Roseateles amylovorans: one gene and its partners. The main gene of each other region encodes a partner of the protein of the gene in region 3 in a complex. Links are inferred from orthologs where the notes say so. Each region holds a gene or a part of one and is shown on either strand. Other genes may lie near its edges. The genes, in order: tsaE, tsaB and tsaD.

Region 1 (6,555 bases), 630 kb from region 3 along the record:
GCAAGAAGGTCAAGCCCGTCCGCATCGACTTCGCCGGCCTGCAGGACCGCATCATCGGCTTGCCGGTGGCCCAGGCCCGCTACGACCATCTCTCGGTCGCCGCCGACGGCGCCCTGTTCTACCTTGAGCGCCGTCAGCCCGGCGTGAGCGCCGAGGCACCGTCCGCCGGCGAAGGCGCCCCCCGCAGCGACCTCTACCGCTTCGACTTCGACGAGAAGTCCACCAAGATGGTCAAGCCCGCCGTCAACGATTACTCGTTGAGCGCAGATGGCAAGAAGATCCTCCTGGTGCTCGGCGGCGGTCGGCTCGAAGTGGCCGACGCGGCCGCGAAGATCGACACCAAGGGCATCGACCTCTCCGGCCTGCGGGTGCGGATCGATCCGCGCGCGGAATGGAAGCAGATCTTCGACGAGACCTGGTGGATGCAGAAGGAGTTCTTCTACGACCCCAAACTGCATGGCATCGACTGGAAGGGCGTCTATCAACGCTACCTGCCCCTGCTGGCGCATGTGCAGCGGCGTGAAGACCTCAACCAGGTGCTGGTCGAAATGATCGGCGAGCTGCAGGTCGGCCACAACCGCGTCGGCGGTGGCGACGTGGCGCAGGAACCGCGCGTGCCGGTGGGGCTGCTGGGAGCCGACTTCAGCTTCGAGGGCGGCCACTACCGCATCAAGAAAATCTTCCAGGGCGACCGCTGGAATCCGTTCCTCAAGGCGCCGCTCGCCGCGCCCGGCCTGGGGGTGAAGGAAGGCGACTTCCTGATGGCCGTCAACGGCCAGCCGGTCGACGCCGGACACAACCTCTACCAGCAGCTGGAAAACACCGTCGGCAAACCGGTCCAACTGACCGTGGCCAGCGATGCGCAAGGCCGCGGTGCACGGCAGGTGCAGGTCGAGCCCATCGCCAATGAGTCGGCATTGCGCCAATGGGCCTGGATCGACCACAACCGCCAGGAAGTGGATCGGCTCAGCGGCGGCAAAATCGCCTACGTCTATATGCCCGACACGGCCGCCCAAGGCTTCCAACACTTCAACCGCATGTTCTTCGCGCAGGTCGATAAACCCGGCCTGATCGTCGACGACCGCCGCAACGGCGGCGGTCAAGCCGCCAACTACGTCACCGAAGTGCTGGGGCGCCAGTACCTCGGCAGTTGGAAAGACCGCGATGCATTGGTGTTCGATACGCCAGGGGGCGCCATCTATGGGCCCAAAGCCATGCTGGTCGATCAGGACGCCGGGTCGGGCGGGGACTTCATGCCCTACGCGTTCAAGCGGACCGGGTTGGGGCCGTTGATCGGCAAACGCACCTGGGGTGGGCTCATCGGGATCGCGATCAACCCCTCACTCATCGACGGCGGCCAGTTGGTGGTGCCGTACTTCCGGTTCTTCACGCCCGAAGGTGAGTGGCGCATCGAGAACGAAGGCGTCGCGCCCGATATCGAGGTCGACCTCGATCCCGTGGCGGTCAACGCCGGGCGCGATGTGCAGCTTGAAGCCGCCGTCGCCAATGTGCTCGAGCGGCTCAAGTCCTGGAAACCCATTCAACGGACTGAACCGCCAGCCATGCCCACGCAGTTGGGGAAATGACCTGGCTTTGATGTGAGTGCACCGGGGCTTCTTGCCCCGGTTTTTCATTGGGGGTTGAGATTGGGGTTGGTCTTGGGCTTGGGCTTGGGGCGAGCCGGTCGTTTGGCTTTGCCCATTGCCGTCGGGCGGCTCCCATTCGCCACACCCCGCCGGGTCTCGCCCCGGCAGGCGAGTCCCTTTGTCAGCCGACAAAGGAACCAAAACGGCTCGGGTTCGACCCTTTTGCACTCGCTACCCATCGGTCGTCCCTCTCTCGCTATCCGCTCGCGAGACTCCTCCGACGATGCCCTGCCACCCCCACCACCGCCTTACTCGCACCACCTCTCTCTAAACGCTTGCCCGCTGCTCGCGGGACGCGCCAACCGTTCAACGCATTCCTTCACCCATCTCCGACACTCGCCCTCGGCGGGCTCGTCCATGTGAGACTCAATCGCCACACCATGCAGCGTCGCCAATCGCTTCATGCCCGCCCTGTGCCTCCTTGAGGGCGCACGCGCCAGCGCGTAGGGGGGAGCCATTCCCTCGGCGCGCATCACCTCGCAGTGCGCTACCCCCAACCAAGCGAAGCCCGCAGAACCGGCTCTGCCGGGCCGAAGGGCTTGCCCCTTGAGGGCGCGCGCGGCAGCGCGTAGGGGGAGCCCTTCCCTCGGCGCGCATTACCCCGCAGTGCGCTACCCCCAACCAAGCGAAGCCCGCGGAACCGGCTCCGCCGGGCCGCTGGGCTTGCCCCCTTGAGGGGGCGCGCGCAAGCGCGTAGGGGGGAGCCCTACAAGGCTCGATGGCGGGAGGCGAGGGGCGGGTTTTTGGAGAAGTAGCGGGCAATGCCCGTCGCCAGGGCGCGCACCAGGTCGTTCTGGTAGTCCGGGTCGCGCAGCTTGGCCTCTTCTTCCGGGTTGGAGATGAACGCGGTCTCCACCAGAATCGACGGCACGTCCGGCGCCTTCAGCACCGCAAAACCCGCCTGCTCAACGTTGCGCTTGTGCAGCTTGCCCACTTTGCCAATCTGGCTCAGCACCTCGCTGCCCAGCTTCAGGCTGTCCTTGACCTGCGCCGAGGTGCTCATGTCCAGCATCGCCCGCAGCACGCCGTCATCCTTGACCGCCTTGCTGTTGACACCCCCAATGACGTCCGCCGCGTTCTCCTTGTTGGCCATCCACCGCGCCGCCGTGGAACTGGCCGCACCGGTCGACAACGCAAACACCGACGCACCCTTGGCCTTGGGCGTGATGAAGGCATCCGCATGGATGGACACAAACAGATCCGCCTGCACCCGACGCGCCTTGCGCACCCGGTCCGGCAGCGGGACAAAGAAGTCCGCGTCGCGGGTCATCATCACCCGGATCTTCGGATTGCTGTTGAGCCGGTCCCGCAGCTTCAGGCCGATCGCCAGCACCACGTCCTTCTCCTTGAGCCCGCTCGGACCAATGGCGCCCGGATCCTCGCCACCATGGCCCGGATCGATCGCAATGACGATCAGCCGATCCAGCTTGGCCTGACTCATCTCCGGCGCCGTTTCCTTCAGCGGCGTGGTCGGCGGCGGCGGCGCATGCTGCGCCACCACCGGGGCGCTGGGGCGCGGCGCCGGGGGCAGGGCGGCACTGGCGGCCTTGTCAGCCGCCGCCGCAGCCGTGCTGGCCGCAGACTGCGGTCGGTCGATACGGCCGATCATCTCGCCCAGCGCATCCTGCACCGACTGCGCCGCCGCACGCTCCGCCGCTTCCTTTTCCAGCACCAGCTCCAGCAGCGGGTCACGCTCCTGCGCCGGATGCAGATCCAGCACCAACCGGTTCTTGTAGGCCGCCACCGGCTCGATGGTGAACACCTGCGGCGCCACCGCCTGCTTCAGGTCGAGCACGATGCGCACCACCCGCGGCTGGTTCTGGCCCACCCGCACTGCCGCAATGTAGGGATCGTCCGGCTTCACCTTGCCCAGCAGCTCGCGCAGCCCCTGGCTCAGTTCCAGACCGTCGATGTCAATCACCAAACGGTCCGGATGGGTGGCCAGAAAACTCTTGGCCGCCAGCGGACGATCGGATTCGAGCGTCACCCGGGTGTAGTCGTCCGCCGGCCAGACCCGCACCGCCACGATGGTCGCCGAACTCGCCGCCCAGGCCGAGCTGACCGGCAGAAGCGGCACCACCGGCACGCTCAGCACCAGGGCGCCCATGCGGCCCAGCGCGCGTCGGCGGCCGCGGGTGGTCGCCGCGGAACGGGCGTCATCGGTCGGGCCGAAGGGGAATCGCTTGGAATCTCCGCTCATGCGTGTCAGGCTTGCAGGATGTGGGCCAGGTCCAGCAGCAGCGCCTGGCCGCGCGCGGTGTGCGCCTCGGCGCGGACCTCGCGGCTGTCGTCGGGCTGGACATCCAGGGTGAGCCGCAGATCAGGCGGCGGCAGCATGCCGGCGGCCTTGGCCGGCCACTCGCTGAGCTTCAGGCCCGGTGCGGCGAACAGGTCGCGAAAGCCCGCGTCCTCCCACTCGCGCGGATCATTGAAGCGGTAGAAATCGAAATGATGGGCCGGCAGCCCGTTCAGCGACGGCGGCAGGTAGTCCTCCACCACCGCGTAGCTGGGACTCTTGATGCGACCGGTCACGCCCAGCGCACGCAGCAGGTGGCGCACCAGGCTGGTCTTGCCGGCACCGAGCCCGCCTTCGAGCTCGATGCTCAAGTCCGCGATCTGCGGACAGCCGGCCAGCGCCTGCGCAAAACGTTCACAGGCGGGCTCGTCGGGCCAGCGGAACTGGCGGGTTTCTAGAATGCTCAAAACCTATGGAATCCTTGCTGAACGACAACCACCCCGATGCCGCATCGGTCACCCCCCGCGACCCCGCCGCGCTCGCAGCGTTGATGGTCGAGGTTCGCGCCTGGGCACTCGAGCTCGGATTCTCACAGATTGGGGTGGCACACGTCGATTTGAGTGGTGCGGAAGCCGGACTGCAAGCGTGGCTGCAGGCCGGCTTTCATGGCGAGATGCACTACATGGCCGCCCACGGCCTCAAGCGCGCCCGGCCGTCCGAGCTGGTGCCCGGCACCCTCAGCGTGTTGACCGCCCGCATGGACTACCTGCCGGCCACGCTGGGCGAGGACTGGCAGCAGCGCGAATGGGCCACCATGGCCGATCCCACCCATGCCCAGGTCTCGCTCTACGCCCGGGGCCGGGACTATCACAAGGTGCTGCGCCAGCGGCTGCAGCAACTGGCGGATCGGCTGCAGCAGGCCGTCGGCCCGCTGGGTCACCGGGTGTTCACCGATTCGGCGCCGGTGCTGGAGGTCGAACTGGCGAGTCGATCGGGCATCGGCTGGCGCGGCAAGCACACCCTGACGCTGCACCGCGACAGCGGCTCCATGTTCTTCCTCGGCGAGATCTATCTGGACCTCGCCCTGCCGCCCAGCGAGCCGGTGACCGCCCATTGCGGCCAATGCCGCGCCTGCCTGGACGCCTGTCCCACTGGCGCGATCGTGGCGCCGTACCGGCTTGATGCACGGCGCTGCATCAGCTATCTGACGATCGAGCAGGACGGCCCGATTCCCGTCGAGCTGCGGCCCGCCCTCGGCAATCGGATCTACGGCTGCGACGATTGCCAACTGGTGTGCCCGTGGAACAAATTCGCGCGGCGCAATGCGCTGCCGGACTTCGACTGGCGTGAGCCGCTCGGCCATGCCGGCCTGCTGGACCTGTGGGCCTGGGACGAAGCGACCTTCCTCAAGCGCACCGAAGGGTCGGCCATCCGCCGCATCGGCCATGCCCGCTGGCGGCGCAACCTCGCGGTGGCCCTGGGCAATGCGCTGCGACAAGACCTGGCACCGGCGCTGCGGGAGCGGATGCGGGCGGCGCTGGTGGCGAAGCGCCTAGAGGCAACGCCGTTGGTCGCCGAGCACATCGATTGGGCGCTGGCGCAGACGCCGGAGGCGGCGCGCTAATTCAGCGGCGTCGCCTGCAACCACAGGGGCAACACCACCATGCCCAGCAAGGTGGAGACGGTGACCAACCCCGCCACGAACGGACCGTTGCCGCCCATCCGGACCGCCAGCACATAGGCGCTGGAGGCGGTGGGCATGGCCGCGAAGGCCAGCAGGATCTGTGCTTGCGGCAGCGGCAAGGCCAGCAGCCGCGCCAGCAGCAAGGCCCACAGCGGCAGGATCAGGTGCCGGATCGACAGCAGCGCCACCGCCAGCCGCGGAGCGTCCTTCAGCGCGCCCAGCCGCAAGCCGGCCCCCACGGCCATCAAGCCCAGGGGCAGGGCGGCCAGGCCGATCCGCTGCAACGTGATGGCCGCAGGCTCCGGCAGGCGCAGGCCGCTGAGATTGGCGGCCAGGCCGCCCAAGGTCGCAATGATCAGCGGATTGCGCGCCAGCTCCTTCAGATAGCCATGTCCCCCGTGCCGCGCCAGCGGCCACACCGCCGCCACATTGGCCACCGGCACGCAGATCGCCGCGATCATCGCGATCCAGGCCACGCCTTGCGGGCCTTGCAGCCGTTCAGCCAGCGCGAGCGCCACGAAGGAATTGAACCGGAAGGCCACCTGCACGCCGGAGGCATGGGCCCGGGCATCCACGCCCGGCGCCAGCCCCAGTGCATAGGCCAGCGCGATGCCGCCGATCATCACCGCCAATCCGCCGACCAGCAGCAACACCGTGTCCGCCGGCTGCAGCGTGCTGCGGGAGATGGAATTGAACAGCAGCACCGGGAAGAGCAGGAAATACACCAGCTTTTCAGCGGCCTCCCAGAGGGGGCGGTCCAGTGCGGTGTAGCGACACAGCAGAAACCCGGCAACAATCAACAGGAAATCGGGCAGAAGCAGCAACATTGGAAGCTCGGAACAGGTTTTGCCGAGTGTGCCAGCCGGAGGTCGCCCGACTGGACAGGTTTTGCGGCCTTCTACGTAGTTCCGCTAGCGCGTGCGACACGTGACCCTACGTAAGCTGTTCCGATTGACAGTCCCACTTCGAAAGACGAGGAGTCCATGAAC
Region 2 (6,802 bases), 2.8 Mb from region 3 along the record:
CCCGTTCTGATCCGTCGACGAGGCGGCGGCGCCTGAGTGCCGCTGCCGTACGGAACACGACGCGCGTGGATCGCGTCACCCTAAAGGGCCAGGCGTTGCTGCCGGCCCTTTTTTCATGGGCGCTGGGATCGACGATGTCGCGCATCGACCCACGCATTTGGGTGGGAATAAACCGCCCGCCGACAGGCATGTGGGGTTGCTATCGCACAGTCATGACAACACTGTTGCAGATGCGCCTCGTCCTGGTGTCGGGCCCCCTCGAGACCCTGGCATGCTGACGGCGTGTCAGGGTTTTTACGTTTAAGTACGTGGATTGCCCTGCCCTTATAGTGACCGCTTAGAAAAACGAACGACCGTTCGATTTGGTGCCCCCACTTCTCCCCCGGGGAGCACAGCCGACGGAGACAACCCTGGAGAAGTCTGAATGAAAAGCCAATTCACCCTGGGCGGCCTGGCCTTGGCCGCTTCGGTTCTGCTGACCGCTTGCGGCGGCGGCACCGATGAATCTCGCGACGATCCGCCGCCTGCCCGTGGCACGCTGATGCTGGGCCTGCTGGCCGCTCCCACCGTGACCAAGGCGACGATCGACGCCGGCACGACCGCCAAGGGCGTCATCGCCCTGGCCGGCGCGGCCAAGTGCGATGTCGAGATCCGCTACGTCTACTACATGACGCGTGATCCGCAGGGCAATCCCGCCACCGCCTCCGCGGGTGTGTTTGTGCCGTCGGGCACCGATGCCGCCTGCTCCGGCCAGCGTCCGGTGGTGCTCTATGCCCACGGCACGACGACCGACAAGGCCTTCAACATGGCCCAGGTCGACACGAACGCCGAAGGCTCGCTGGTGATGGCGTTCTATGCCGCCCAGGGCTTCATCGTCGTGGCCCCGAACTACATGGGCTATGACCGCTCCGGCCTGCAGTACACGCCCTATCTGAATGCCGAGTCGTCGGCGATCGACATGGTCGACGGCCTGCGCGCAGCCAAGGCGCACCTGGCCGTGGAAGGCGCCTCCAAGCCCTCGTCCAAGCTGCTGATCACCGGTTACTCGCAGGGCGGCCACGTGGCCATGGCCACGCAGAAAGTCATCGAGCGTGACTACGCGTCCGAGTTCACCGTGACCGCCGCAGGTCCGATGTCCGGCCCGTACAACCTGGTGAAGATGGGCGACGCCGTCACCGGCGGCACCATCAACGCCGGTGCAACGCTGTTCCTGCCGCTGCAGCTGACCAGCTACCAGAAGGCCTACGGCAACATCTACAGCAGCCCGACCGAGGTCTATCAATCGCCGTACGCGGCCACCGCCGAGACCCTGTTCCCGTCGACCGAATCCCTCACCCAGCTGATCACCGAAGGCAAGCTGCCCGCAGACGCCACCTTCACCAAGCTGTTCGGCACCGGCGGCCTGCTGACGGATTCGTTCCGTACCGGCTATGCAGCCTCCAACTTCCGCAAGGCGCTGCAGACCAACACGCTGCTGGGCTGGACCCCGAAGGCCCCGATGGCGATGTGCGGCGGTGCCCAGGATCCGACCGTGTTCTTCTTCAACACCACCGATGCCCAGGCGGACTTCCTGAGCCGCGGCAAGGCCTACCCGGCCTTCAACCTGGAATCGCGCGCGACGTTGCCGGCCGGTGCGTCGGGTGACCTCGTCTACGGTGGATTCCAGCAGGCCAAGGCCGCCGCCGGTACCGGCGCCACCGCCGCTTACCACGGCACCCTGGTGCCGCCTTTCTGCAACGCCCTGGTGCGCGGCTACTTCCAGACGGTCCTGGCCGCCGGCCAGTAAGCCAAGGCGATCAGCAAGGAGACACGAGTCATGAAGAAGAACATTTCCCTCATCCTGGGCGCGGCGCTGCTGGCCATGGCCGGCGCGGCAAGCGCCGAGGAGGCCGCTGTCGGCAGCCACACCTTCTATCTGGGCCTGGCCCACATCGATGTGAACAGCAAGGCCGCGCCGCTGTCCGGCAACAAGGCCTTCCCGGCGCCGGGCGCGCAGATCCGCGTCGGCAATGCGACCACGACCGGCTTCGGCTATGTCTATCGCATGACCGATCGCCTGAGCGGCGAAGTGGTGCTGGGCATTCCGCCCTCGCACAAGATCTACGGCAACGGCGTGCTGGCCAATGCCGGCCAGATCGCCGTGGTGCGTCAGATGCCGCCGACGGTGTTCCTGAACTACCACTTCAAGGAAGTGCTGCCCAAGCTGCACCCCTTTGTCGGCGTGGGTCTGAACTACACCTACTTCGAGAAGAAGCGCAGCACGCCCACCGGTGACGCGATCAGTGGCGGTCCGACCCGCATCACGCTGACCAACTCCTGGGGGCCGGCCGCGCATGCGGGCTTCGTGGTTCAGTACGGACGCAACTGGTCGCTGGTCGGCACCATGGCCTATGCCGATGTGCGCAGCACCATGCGGTCGTACACGACCACCAAGGACGGCGTCGAGGAACTGAGCACGAAGATCAACTTCCGCCCGGTCGTCACCTCTTTGTCGCTCGGCTACACCTTCTAACCGGGGGGATCGCCCCGACGGGCCCATCCAGGGCCGATACACTTGCCGCATGAGCGTGTTGCTGGCCCTGGATAGCTCGACCGAACACATGGCTCTGGCCCTCGTTGGCCAGGGCCATGTTGCATTTGTGGACGCCGATGGCGGGGCCCAGGCCTCGCAACGGCTGGTGCCCGACGCCATGGCGTTGCTGCGCCAGGCCGGACTGACGCTCGCCCAGGTGGATGCGGTCGCCTTTGGTCGAGGGCCCGGCGCCTTCACCGGCTTGCGCACCGCCTGCTCGGTCGCCCAGGGTCTGGCCTTTGGCGCCAGCAAGCCGGTGCTGAGCCTGGACAGCTTGATGCTGGTCGCCGAGGACGCCCGACAGCAGGCGCTCGTGGCCGCCTCCGCCTCCGCCTCCGCCTCCGCCGCCGTCCAGACCGCTCCAGCAACGCCCGATTCCGCCGTCGATGCCGTTTCGACTGCCGACGCTGATGCTGATGCTGATGCGCCCGATGCCGGCCTCGACGTCTGGGTCGCGATGGATGCCCGCATGAATCAGATCTACGCTGGCCGCTATCAATGGGACGGCCGCGCCTGGCACACCGTGGTGGCGCCGATGCTGATTGACCCGGAGCCGCTGCAAGCGCTGTGGCTCGATCAGCCGGCCGCCTGCGTGGCTGGCACCGCCTTGCTGGCGTTTGCGCTCGACACCGGGTCGGCTCGTCGCGTCGAACACACCGTGTCGCGTGCCCGCGCGCTCGGCGCGCTGGCGCAGCAGGCCTGGGCCCAGGGGCGCGCCGAAGACCCGGCCCATGCGCTGCCGCTGTATGTGCGCGACAAGATCGCCCAGACAACCGACGAGCGCGAACAGGCCAAGGCCGCGGCGAACGCCCTTCAAACGCCCCCGGGCGTGCCCGCCGCATGAGCGCACAAGCCCGCGAGCTGTTCGCGCCGGCGCCGCTGCAGCCGTTGCAGCCGCTGCGCGCGCTGGACCTGGACGAGGTGATGGCCATCGAGATCCAGGCCTACAGCCATCCCTGGACCCGCGGCAACTTCATCGATTCCATGGCCGCGGGTTATGCCGGCTTCGTGCTGCGCGACGCGCAGGCGCGGCTGTGCGGCTATTTCATGGCGATGCAGGTGATCGACGAGATGCACCTGCTCAACATCACCGTGGCGCCCGATCTGCAGGGCCTGGGACTGGCGCGCCGCATGCTGGACGCCCTGGCGGTGCTGGCCCGCGCCCGTGGTTGCCACCAGGTCTGGCTGGAGGTGCGTGAGAGCAACGCCCGCGCGCGACGCCTTTATGAATGCTACGGCTTTGCCCAAAGTGGCCTGCGCCGTGGTTATTACCCGGCCGCCGACGGTCGAGAAAACGCGCTGCTGATGACGCTGCGCCTGACGGAGCACGAGACATGAGCTGGACCGATCGTCAGCGCGCCATGCTGGAAGCGATGGGCCTGAAGGTCTGGGTGTCGCCGACGGCCGCGGAATCCTTCCTCCCTTCGTCGGTGACGGAGCGTCCGGCGTCGGCCGTCGCGTCGTCAACCGCTGCGCCCGCGCACGCCCCGAGTACAGCCGCCGCACCGTCGACGGCCCTGCGCGAGACCGACAGCGCGGTGGCGTTCGCCGAGAGCCGGCCGGCTGCACCGCCGCCCGCGCCGGTCCGCACACCCGCCACCGCTGCGGCGCCCACGCCGGCCGCCGCACCGCGTCCGATGGCGGAGGTGCTGGCCAAGGTGCTGCCGTCCACCGTGCCGGGCGACACACCGCAGTCGCCAGCGATCGAGAGTGGGCGCGGCCTGCCTCGAGGAACCATCGCCACGCTGGACTGGACCGGCCTGCGCGAGACCGTGGCGCAATGCCGGGCCTGCACGCTGTGCGAGTCGCGCAAACACACCGTGTTCGGTGTCGGCCATGAGCGCGCGCACTGGATGATCGTCGGCGAAGCGCCGGGCGAGCAAGAGGATGAGCAGGGCGAGCCTTTCGTCGGCGCGGCCGGCAAGCTGCTGGACAGCATGCTGCGCTCGATCGGGCTGAGTCGCGACGAGGGGCCACCGGAGCGGCAGGTCTACATCGCCAACACCCTGAAGTGCCGGCCGCCGCGCAACCGCAATCCCGATCCGGCCGAGCTCGCCCAATGCGAGCCCTACCTGCAGCGGCAGATCGAGCTGATCCAGCCGCGCGTGATCATCGCCATGGGCCGCTTCGCGGTGCAGCAGCTGCTCCAGAGCCAAGAGGCCATCGGTCGCCTGCGCGGCCGCGTGCACCGCTATCAGGGTGTGCCGCTGATCGTCACCTATCACCCGGCCTATCTGCTGCGCAACCTGCCGGAGAAGGCCAAGTCCTGGGAAGACCTGTGCCTGGCGTTGAGCACCGTTGAAACGGCGGCCTGAATGAACGCCCCCACCACGCCGCCCGAGCCGTCCGGCCGTCCGCCCCGCCGGACGCCCACCCTCGAGGACCAGGCGGCGCAGTTTCGGCTGCTGGTGGACCATGCCCCCGCGCTGATCGCCTTGTTCGATGCGCACGACCTGAGCTGTCTCTTCGCCAACCGCCAATATGCGCAGCGCTTCGGCCTGGACGAGCAAAGCATCCTGGGTCGCAGCTTTGACGACATCATCGGCGCCGACGCCGCCCGCGAGGTGCAGCCCTACATCGACCAGGTGCTGCGCGATCACCGCAGCGTCAACTATGAGCGTCGCCTGGTGCCGCCCGATGGCGAACCGCGCTGGATCGAAGTCAACCTGGTGCCGCACCTCACGCCGGATGGCCGCGAGGTGAGTGCCGCCTTCGTACTCATCTCCGACATCACCCGCTTCCGCGAGGCCGAACGCGCGATGCGCGAATCGGAGGCGCGTCTGGCGACCTTCATGGAGGCGTCGGTCGAGGGCCTGCTGTTCCATCGCGATGGCGTGATCGCCGATGTGAATCCGTCGCTGTGCGCGCTGATCGGCTATCCGCTGGAGTTATTGATCGGGCGTCGGGCGCTGGAGCTCGTCGCGCCCGACCAGTTGGAGATCGTCCGTGCGGTGATGGAGGCCGGCGACGAGACCCGCTATGAGACCGCGGTGATGCATCGCTCCGGCGAACGGATCCCGGTCGAATTCATCGTCCGCACGCTGTGGCGCAATGGCGAGCGGCTGCGCATGGCCGTGGTGCGCGACATCCGCGAACAACAGGCCGCGCTGGCCCGCATCCATCACCTCGCCCATCACGATCCGTTGACCGGCCTGCTCAATCGCGCGACCTTCATGGAGCGCCTGCGCGAGCGGCTGGCGCGAGGGCCGTCGCAGCGCGCGGCGTTGCTGTTCATCGACCTGGACAATTTCAAGCGGGTCAATGATTCGCTGGGGCATCTGGAAGGCGACCAGGTGCTGCGCACCGTGGCCGACCGCCTGCGCGCCGGTTTGCGGGGCGGGGATCTGGTGGCCCGCTTCGGCGGCGATGAGTTCGTTGTCCTGCTCGAGGATGTGCATCAGCGCAAGGATGTCCAGGTGGTGCTCAATGCGCTGCTGAGTGTGGTGGAAGTGCCGGTGCAGGCCGATGGCCGCGATCTGTCGGTGACGCCCACGATCGGCGTGGCGCTGTATCCGGAACACGGCGAGAGCCCGGAGGAACTGCTCCAGCACGCCGACACCGCGATGTACCTGGCCAAGTCGGCCGGCCGGGCGACCTACCGGTTCTTCGAATCGGCGATGGCCGAGACCGCTTATGCGGACCTGGTGCTGGAAGCCGAACTCGCCCAGGCTCTGACTGCCGATGAGTTCGTGCTCTTCTATCAACCGCAGGTGGCCGCGCAGACCGGCCAACTGACCGGCGCCGAAGCGCTGTTGCGCTGGCGGCATCCGACCCGCGGTCTGCTGTCGCCGGACGCCTTCATCCTGGTCGCCGAGCGGCATCGCCTGATGTTGCCGCTGGGCGAGTGGGTGATGCACGAAGCTGCGCGACAGGCCCGCCTCTGGCATGAGCGCGGCATCGCGCCGGTGCCGATCGCGGTGAACCTGTCGAGCATGCAGTTCCGGTTGGACAGTTTTTCGAAGTCGGTCGCCCAGGTGCTCAAGACCGCGGGCGTGCCGGGCGAATGGCTGGAGCTGGAGCTCACCGAGCGCATGCTGACCGATGAGATCGAGCGCCTGCCCGAACTGCTGCAAAGCCTGCGCGCGCTGGGGCTGGCGATCTCCATCGACGACTTCGGCACCGGCTACACCGCCCTCAATCAGCTCACCCGTTTGCCGCTGGACAAGCTCAAGATCGATCAGAGCTTTGTCGCTGGCCTGCCCGACGACCGTCCCGCCGCGGCCATCACCC
Region 3 (6,803 bases):
CGCCATGCACCAGCAGGCTCTCGCCCGGCTGCAGGCGGGCCCGCTCGAAGACATTGCTCCACACGGTGAAGAAGGTCTCCGGCAGGCTCGCCGCCTCGTCCATGCGCCAGCCGGCCGGCACCGGCAGGCATTGCACCACCGGTGCGACGCACAGCTCGGCATAGCCACCACCCGCGACCAGCGCGCAGACGGCATCGCCCACCTTCAGGCCAGCCTCGGCCAGCGCGGCGGCATCGCCAGAGACGATCTCACCCGCCACCTCCAGACCCGGCAGGTCACTGGCGCCCGCCGGAGGCGGATAGGCACCCTTGCGCTGCAGGACATCAGGACGGTTGATGCCGTAGGCGTGTACCCGGATCAAGCACTCCCCTGCCCCGGCGACGGGATCAGGGCGCTCGACCAGTTGCAACACCTCCGGACCACCCGGGTGGCTGATGGCGATCGCCTTCATGACGATTACTCGCCCTGGCCTTCCGGTGCCGAGTGCGCGTGCTGAGGCGCTGCATCACGGTCCAGCAGTGCCTTCATCGACAGCTTGATGCGACCCTTTTCGTCCGTCTCGAGGACCTTGACCTTGACGATCTGGCCTTCGCTCAGGAAGTCGGTCACCTTCTCGACGCGCTGATGGGCGATCTGGCTGATGTGCAGCAGACCGTCCTTGCCCGGCAGGATGTTGACCAGGGCACCGAAGTCGAGGATCTTGGTGACCGCGCCTTCGTAGACCTTGCCGATTTCGGCTTCAGCGGTGATTTCGGCGATGCGCTTCTTGGCGATCTCAGCCTTGGCGCCGTCGGTGGAGGCGATGGTGATCGTGCCGTCTTCGGCGATGTCGATCTGCGTGCCGGTTTCCTCGGTCAGCGCACGAATGGTCGCGCCGCCCTTGCCGATCACGTCACGGATCTTTTCCGGATTGATCTTCATCGTGTACAGGCGAGGCGCGAACTGCGAGATCTCGGCATTGGCCGAACCCATCGCACCGACCATCTTGTCCAGGATGTGCAGACGCGCTTCCTTGGCCTGAGCCAGGGCGACCTGCATGATTTCCTTGGTGATGCCTTGGATCTTGATGTCCATCTGCAGCGCGGTGATGCCGGTGGTGGTGCCCGCGACCTTGAAGTCCATGTCGCCGAGGTGATCTTCATCACCCAGGATGTCGGTCAACACGGCGAAGCGGTTGGCATCCTTGATCAGACCCATGGCGATGCCGGCGACGTGCGCCTTCAGCGGCACGCCAGCATCCAGCAGCGACAGGCAGCCGCCGCAGACCGACGCCATCGACGACGATCCATTGGACTCGGTGATTTCCGAGACCACGCGGATCGAGTACGGGAAGTCTTCCTTGGTCGGCAGCACCGCGACCAGCGCGCGCTTGGCCAGGCGGCCGTGACCGATTTCGCGGCGCTTCGGGCTGCCCACGCGACCGGTTTCGCCGGTGGCGAACGGAGGCATGTTGTAGTGCAGCATGAAGCGCTCGGAGTACTCGCCGGCCAGCGCGTCGATGACTTGCGCGTCACGGTCGGTACCCAGCGTCGCCGCCACCAGGGCCTGCGTCTCGCCACGAGTGAACAGTGCAGAGCCGTGGGCGCGCGGCAACACGCTGTTGCGGATCTCGATCGGGCGGACGGTGCGGGTGTCGCGACCATCGATGCGCGGCTCGCCGGCCAGGATCTGGCTGCGGACGATGCGGGCTTCGATCTCGAACAGCAGACCATCGACCTCGACGCCGTCGAAGGTCACGCCTTCAGCCGTCAGGGCCGCCTTGACCTGCGAATAGGCATCGCGGCAAGCCTGGGTGCGGGCTTGCTTGGAGCGGATCTGGTAGGCCGCGCGCAGCGACTCTTCAGCCAGCGCGGTGACCTTGGCGATGAACGGCTCGTCCTTGGCCGGGGCGACCCAGTCCCAGGAGGCCTTGCCGGCTTCACGGACCAGCTCATTGATCGCGGCGATCGCGATGCGACCTTGCTCATGGCCGTAGACCACGCCGCCCAGCATGATGTCTTCGCTCAGCTGATCGGCTTCGGATTCGACCATCAGCACGGCGCCTTCGGTGCCGGCAACCACCAGATCCAGCTTGGAATCCAGCAGTTGGGTCTTGCCCGGGTTCAGCACGTATTCGCCGTTGATGTAGCCCACGCGGGCGGCACCGATCGGGCCGTTGAACGGGATGCCGGAGATCGACAGCGCAGCGCTCGTGGCGATCAGCGCGGCGATGTCGGCCTGGACTTCCGGATTCAGCGACAGGGTGTGAACGACGACCTGGACTTCATTGAAGAAGCCTTCGGGGAACAGCGGACGAATCGGGCGATCGATCAGGCGCGAGGTCAGGGTCTCCAGCTCGCTGGGACGGCCTTCACGCTTGAAGAAGCTGCCAGGGATCTTGCCGGCCGCGTAGGTCTTCTCGATGTAGTCGACGGTCAGCGGGAAGAAATCCTGGCCGGCCTTGGGGGCCGACTTCGCGACCACGGTGGCCAGCACCACGGTGTCTTCGATGTTCACCAGCACGGCACCGCTGGATTGACGGGCGATCTCGCCGGTCTCCATCGTGACTTGATGGGGGCCCCACTGGAAGCTCTTGACGACCTTGTTGAACATGCTCATTGCATCTCCTCAGTTTGTGCGACCGCTTGCGGTGCGGTGCGAAATACCGGGAGTGAAGCTGGGTTTGGCGGGATGCCATTCCAGAGCGCCTGCTTCGTCGGCCGTCCGACCAAGCGCGTTGGAATGACACAGCAGCGCCACGTCAACTCGACTCCAAGGTGATTGAACCACCCGAATCCGCGCAGCGGGTCGGGCGTTCAGAAACGACAAAGAGCCTGTTGGGTCTCCAGACAGGCTCTTTGCTTTCATGCGCAGATTACTTGCGCAGACCCAGCTTCTGGATCAGCGCGGTGTAGCGGGCTGCGTCCTTGTTCTTCAGGTAGGCCAGCAGGCTCTTGCGCTGGTTGACCATCTTCAGCAGACCGCGACGGCCGTGGTGGTCCTTGGCGTGCAGCTTGAAGTGGGGGGTCAGCTCGTTGATGCGAGCGGTCAGCAGGGCGACCTGGACTTCGGGGGATCCCGTGTCGTTGGCGCTGCGGGCGTTGGCCTTGACGATGTCAGCCTTGCTCAGATCGGCGATGGACATGATGCGTTCCTTGTTCCGGAATGGTTCGGAAGGTCCGCTGGCATAGCCAAATCAGGCATCAGGTGCGCAGACGGTTTCCGAGGTTGACTTGCGGTCACAGGTGAAACCGACCCGTGCCGTGCTAGTTGTCCCCGCCCAGGGTTCCAGGCGGAAACAGCGCGCAGTATACATAACAACGGTGAGCGGCAGCGCGGCCGGATGCGACCTAGTCGACGAGCGCGCCCGATGAAGCCCCTCCGGCGCTCCCTCCGACCGCCACTCAGCCGCGATCCAGACCCGACCATCAGCCTTCAGCCTTCATCCGGCTGCCAGCCAGCCACCAACCAGCCGCCAGCGTCCTGCCAGCCATCAGCCGGCGATCAGCCAGCCCCGATTGCACTGACAAGCGCCACCTGCGCAGACCGACTCACTCCGGACGGCGCATCCGGCACGCCGTCGGCTGCTGCGCCTGACCCGCCTCCAGGTACCGCAGCGTGCGGAAGCCGACCCCGGAGCCTTCATTGTCATGCGGCACTCCGGCTTCGCCCACTCGCCGCATCACGCTCACATACAGCGGCTGCTGGAGCTGGTGGTCCGTGGGACGCATCCAGCCTTGATGCGCCACACCCAGCGGCCGGCCATCCAGCCGCAGACCCTCCAGGGCTTTCGCGACGCGGATGGGATCATCGCTGCCGGCCTTCTCCATCGCGGCCACCAGCATCTCCACCATCAATTGCATCCGCGCATGCAGATAGTCGTGCTCCGGCTTCGGAAACCGCTGCCGAAACGCGGCATAGAAGCGCTCCGAATCCGGCGTTCCGACGTTGGGATGCCATTCCGCCACCGCCAGGACCCGGTCGACACCCGCCTCACCCAGCACACCAGGCACACCCAGAGCGTTGCCGTAGAAGGTGTAGAAGCGCGTGTCCAGTCCCAGGTCCTTGGCCGCCTTGATTAGCAAAGTCAGATCGTTGCCCCAGTTGCCGGTGAGCACCGCCTGAGCTCCGCTGCTGCGGATCTTCGAGGCATAGGGCATGAAGTCCTTCACCCGGCCAAGGGGGTGCAGGTCGTCGCCGACGATCTGCAAGTCCGGACGGCGCTGAGCCAGCATCGCCCTCGCCTGCCGCTGCAGATGCTGACCGAAGCTGTAGTCCTGGTTGATCAGGTAGAGCGTCTTGAGCTGGCGATCCTGCGCAATCACCTCCACCAGGGCGGCCAGGCGCATGTCGGTGTCGGCATCGAAGCGGAAGTGCCAGAAGCTGCATTGCGCGTTGGTGAGCGCAGGGTCGACGGCCGCGTAGTTCAGAAAGAGCGCGCGATGCTCAGGTTCCCGGGCGTTGTGCTTGTCGAGTGCCGCAATCAGCGCGCCCGCTACCGCGGAGCTGTTGCCCTGAAGCACCACCCGCACCCCCTGGTCGGTGGCCGCGCGCAGCATCGACAGCGACTCCTCGACCGAGCCCTTGCTGTCAAACCGCAGCAGCGCGAGGGGCCGCGCCCCACCCGGCAACTTCACGCCGCCACGGGCATTGATGCGCTCGGTCGCCCAGACCAGATTGCGAAACACCGCCTCGCCGCCGTTGCCCAGCGGCCCGGACAACCCTTCGATCAACGCCAACCGGATCGGCTCTGCGGCGCTGACGCTCGACGGCAGCGCCGACGCCATCGCCACCATCGCGGCGGCCAGCAGCGCCACGGCACCCCTGCCCTGCGGTCTCACAGCAGCGCCAGGTCCCAACGCGGCCGCACCTCGAAGCCTCCACCGCGGGTCAGACTCGCCATGTCGCGCTGCAAGCGAAGGCCAGCCGCCAGCGCAATCATGGCGCCGTTGTCGGTACACAGATGAAGCTCCGGATAGTGCACCCGCACCCGGCGTTTGTCGCAGGCCGCATTCAGGACCTCGCGCAAGGACTTGTTGGCACCGACGCCGCCCGCCACCACCAGCCGCTTTAGGCCGGTCTCCTTCAACGCCAGCAGCGACTTCTTGACCAGCACTTCGACGATCGCCGCCTGTGTGGACGCCGCCAGATCCGCACGTTGCCCGTCGGTCATGCCGCCGGCCTGCTGCTCCAGCTTGCGCACCTGGGTGAGCACGGCCGTCTTCAATCCCGCGAAACTGAAGTCCGGCTTGCCGCTGTGCAGCAACGGGCGCGGCAAGGCATAGGCGTCATCGCAGCCGGATTCAGCCAGACGGGACAGGTGCGGTCCGCCCGGATAGGGCAAACCCATCAGCTTGGCGGACTTGTCGAAGGCTTCGCCAGCAGCGTCGTCGATGGTTTCACCCAGCAGTTCATAGGTGCCGACATCATCCACCCGCATCAGCTGGGTATGCCCACCAGACACCAGCAAGGCCACGAACGGGAACTCCGGCGGATCGGCCGACAGGAACGGCGAGAGCAGATGCCCCTCCAGGTGATGGACGCCCATCACCGGCCGGTCCAGCGCCGCACCCAAGGAGGCCGCGACACCCGCCCCCACCAGCAGCGCACCGGCCAGCCCGGGGCCCTGGGTATAGGCCACCACATCCACGTCGGACAGCGACAGCCCCGAGCCCGCCAGGACCTCCCGGGTCAGCGGCAGCACACGCCGGATGTGGTCGCGCGAGGCCAGCTCCGGCACCACACCGCCGTAGGCCTGATGCATGCTGATCTGGCTGTGCAGCGCATGCGCGAGCAGGCGCGGGACGCCGTCGCCGGACGCGTCGACCAGCGCCACGCCGGTTTCGTCGCAAGAGGATTCGATGCCCAGGACACGCATGAGGTCAGTCGCTCCGGCGGCGGATCAGTGGTTTTCCTTGGCGTGATTGATGGAGTACTTGGGGATCTCCACCGTCACATCCTTGTTGGACAGGATCGCCTGGCAGGCCAGGCGCGAATTCGGCTCCAGCCCCCAGGCCCGATCCAGCATGTCTTCTTCGTTCTCCTCCATCTCGGAGAGCGAGGCAAAGCCCTCGCGAACGATCACGTGGCAGGTGGTGCAGGCACAGACCTGGTCGCACGCATGCTCGATGTCCACATGATGATCCAGCAGCGCCTCGCAGATGGACGTGCCGGACGGCGCCTCGATGGTCTTGCCCTCGGGCGCGTATTCGGGATGGGGGAGGATCTTGATGACGGGCATGGGAGAGGTCCTTGGGGCTTGCTGCTGCTGGCGTCCGGCGTCGCTGTGCGTCGTTCCGTGTCGTTGTGCGTCAGGCTGCGGCGTTGTGCGGCGTTGTGCGGCGTTGTGCGTCGTTGCGTGTGCTGAGGGCGAGATGATCAGGCCGTCAGACCTGATCAATGCTGCGTCCGGTCAAAGCTTGCTGGATGCCGCGATTCATCCGCGCGGCAGCGAAACCTTCCGTGCCTTTGGCCAGGGCTTCGACCGACGCATTGATGGCGTCGGCGTCCTCGCCCTGGGCCAGGGCCCGCACCTCGGCCTCCAGCGTCGCGATCGCGGCCCGCTCACCGTCCTCGAGCAGATCGCCATCGGCCTGCAAAGCGGAAGCGGTGGCCAGCAGCATGCGCTCGGCATCCACCCGGGCCTCGCGCAACTTGCGCGCCAGCATGTCGGATTCTGCGCTGGCGAACCCTTCCCGCAGCATGCCGGCGATCTGGTCGTCCGACAGGCCGTAACTCGGCTTGACCTGCACAGCGGCTTCCACGCCGGAGCCCAGCTCGCGGGCGGACACGCTCAGCAGGCCATCCGCATCCACCTGGAAGGT

Evidence for each region.
Region 1: the proteins of tsaD (region 3) and tsaE are in contact, whole or in part, in a crystal structure (PDB 6N9A), measured with the Thermotoga maritima proteins. The link is inferred for Roseateles amylovorans from one-to-one orthologs. Residues at the interface, in WP_004082750.1 of Thermotoga maritima: Cys10, Asp11, Arg49, His50, Leu82, Gly84, Gly135, Gly136, Glu154, Thr155, Leu156, Asp157, Asp158, Ser159, Glu162, Asp165, Lys166, Arg169, Leu170, Tyr175, Lys213, Thr214, Leu217, Tyr218, Gln221, Arg222, Asn324; in WP_004082108.1 of Thermotoga maritima: Leu37, Gly38, Lys46, Lys57, Val59, Lys60, Ser61, Thr63, Phe64, Thr65, Leu66, Met67, Val69, Pro71, Tyr82, Arg83, Leu84, Asp86, Asp88, Phe89, Asp93, Ile128, Asp130, Glu131, Arg134.
Region 2: the proteins of tsaD (region 3) and tsaB are in contact, whole or in part, in a solved structure (PDB 4WQ4), measured with the Escherichia coli proteins. The link is inferred for Roseateles amylovorans from one-to-one orthologs.

The regions. Positions count from the first base shown.
Region 1 is NZ_CP104562.2:4,199,247-4,205,801, reverse strand. What follows is about bases 2,601-5,318. They hold tsaE (tRNA (adenosine(37)-N6)-threonylcarbamoyltransferase complex ATPase subunit type 1 TsaE), read right to left. Parts: upstream 4,350-5,318; coding sequence 3,852-4,349; downstream 2,601-3,851. Other genes in these bases: queG (tRNA epoxyqueuosine(34) reductase QueG), read left to right, coding at 4,433-5,318; N4261_RS17380 (N-acetylmuramoyl-L-alanine amidase), read right to left, coding at 2,601-3,753. Outside these bases: N4261_RS17385 (S41 family peptidase), read left to right, coding at 1-1,586; more of N4261_RS17380, read right to left, coding at 2,353-2,600; more of queG, read left to right, coding at 5,319-5,506; N4261_RS17365 (AEC family transporter), read right to left, coding at 5,503-6,393; N4261_RS17360 (tripartite tricarboxylate transporter substrate binding protein BugE), read left to right, coding at 6,550-6,555. UniProt on the Escherichia coli protein: Required for the formation of a threonylcarbamoyl group on adenosine at position 37 (t(6)A37) in tRNAs that read codons beginning with adenine.
Region 2 is NZ_CP104562.2:790,061-796,862, forward strand. What follows is about bases 1,524-4,488. They hold tsaB (tRNA (adenosine(37)-N6)-threonylcarbamoyltransferase complex dimerization subunit type 1 TsaB), read left to right. Parts: upstream 1,524-2,561; coding sequence 2,562-3,416; downstream 3,417-4,488. Other genes in these bases: N4261_RS03460 (alpha/beta hydrolase family protein), read left to right, coding at 1,524-1,786; N4261_RS03465 (OmpW/AlkL family protein), read left to right, coding at 1,817-2,512; rimI (ribosomal protein S18-alanine N-acetyltransferase), read left to right, coding at 3,413-3,910; N4261_RS03480 (uracil-DNA glycosylase), read left to right, coding at 3,907-4,488. Also shown: N4261_RS03455 (SGNH/GDSL hydrolase family protein), read left to right, coding at 1-10; more of N4261_RS03460, read left to right, coding at 425-1,523; more of N4261_RS03480, read left to right, coding at 4,489-4,887; N4261_RS03485 (putative bifunctional diguanylate cyclase/phosphodiesterase), read left to right, coding at 4,888-6,802. UniProt on the Escherichia coli protein: Required for the formation of a threonylcarbamoyl group on adenosine at position 37 (t(6)A37) in tRNAs that read codons beginning with adenine.
Region 3 is NZ_CP104562.2:3,562,606-3,569,408, forward strand. What follows is about bases 3,838-6,803. They hold tsaD (tRNA (adenosine(37)-N6)-threonylcarbamoyltransferase complex transferase subunit TsaD), read right to left. Parts: upstream 5,858-6,803; coding sequence 4,817-5,857; downstream 3,838-4,816. Other genes in these bases: N4261_RS14735 (branched-chain amino acid ABC transporter substrate-binding protein), read right to left, coding at 3,838-4,775; fdx (ISC system 2Fe-2S type ferredoxin), read right to left, coding at 5,882-6,220; hscA (Fe-S protein assembly chaperone HscA), read right to left, coding at 6,366-6,803. Outside these bases: N4261_RS14720 (NAD(P)H-quinone oxidoreductase), read right to left, coding at 1-451; pnp (polyribonucleotide nucleotidyltransferase), read right to left, coding at 457-2,598; rpsO (30S ribosomal protein S15), read right to left, coding at 2,855-3,124; more of N4261_RS14735, read right to left, coding at 3,531-3,837.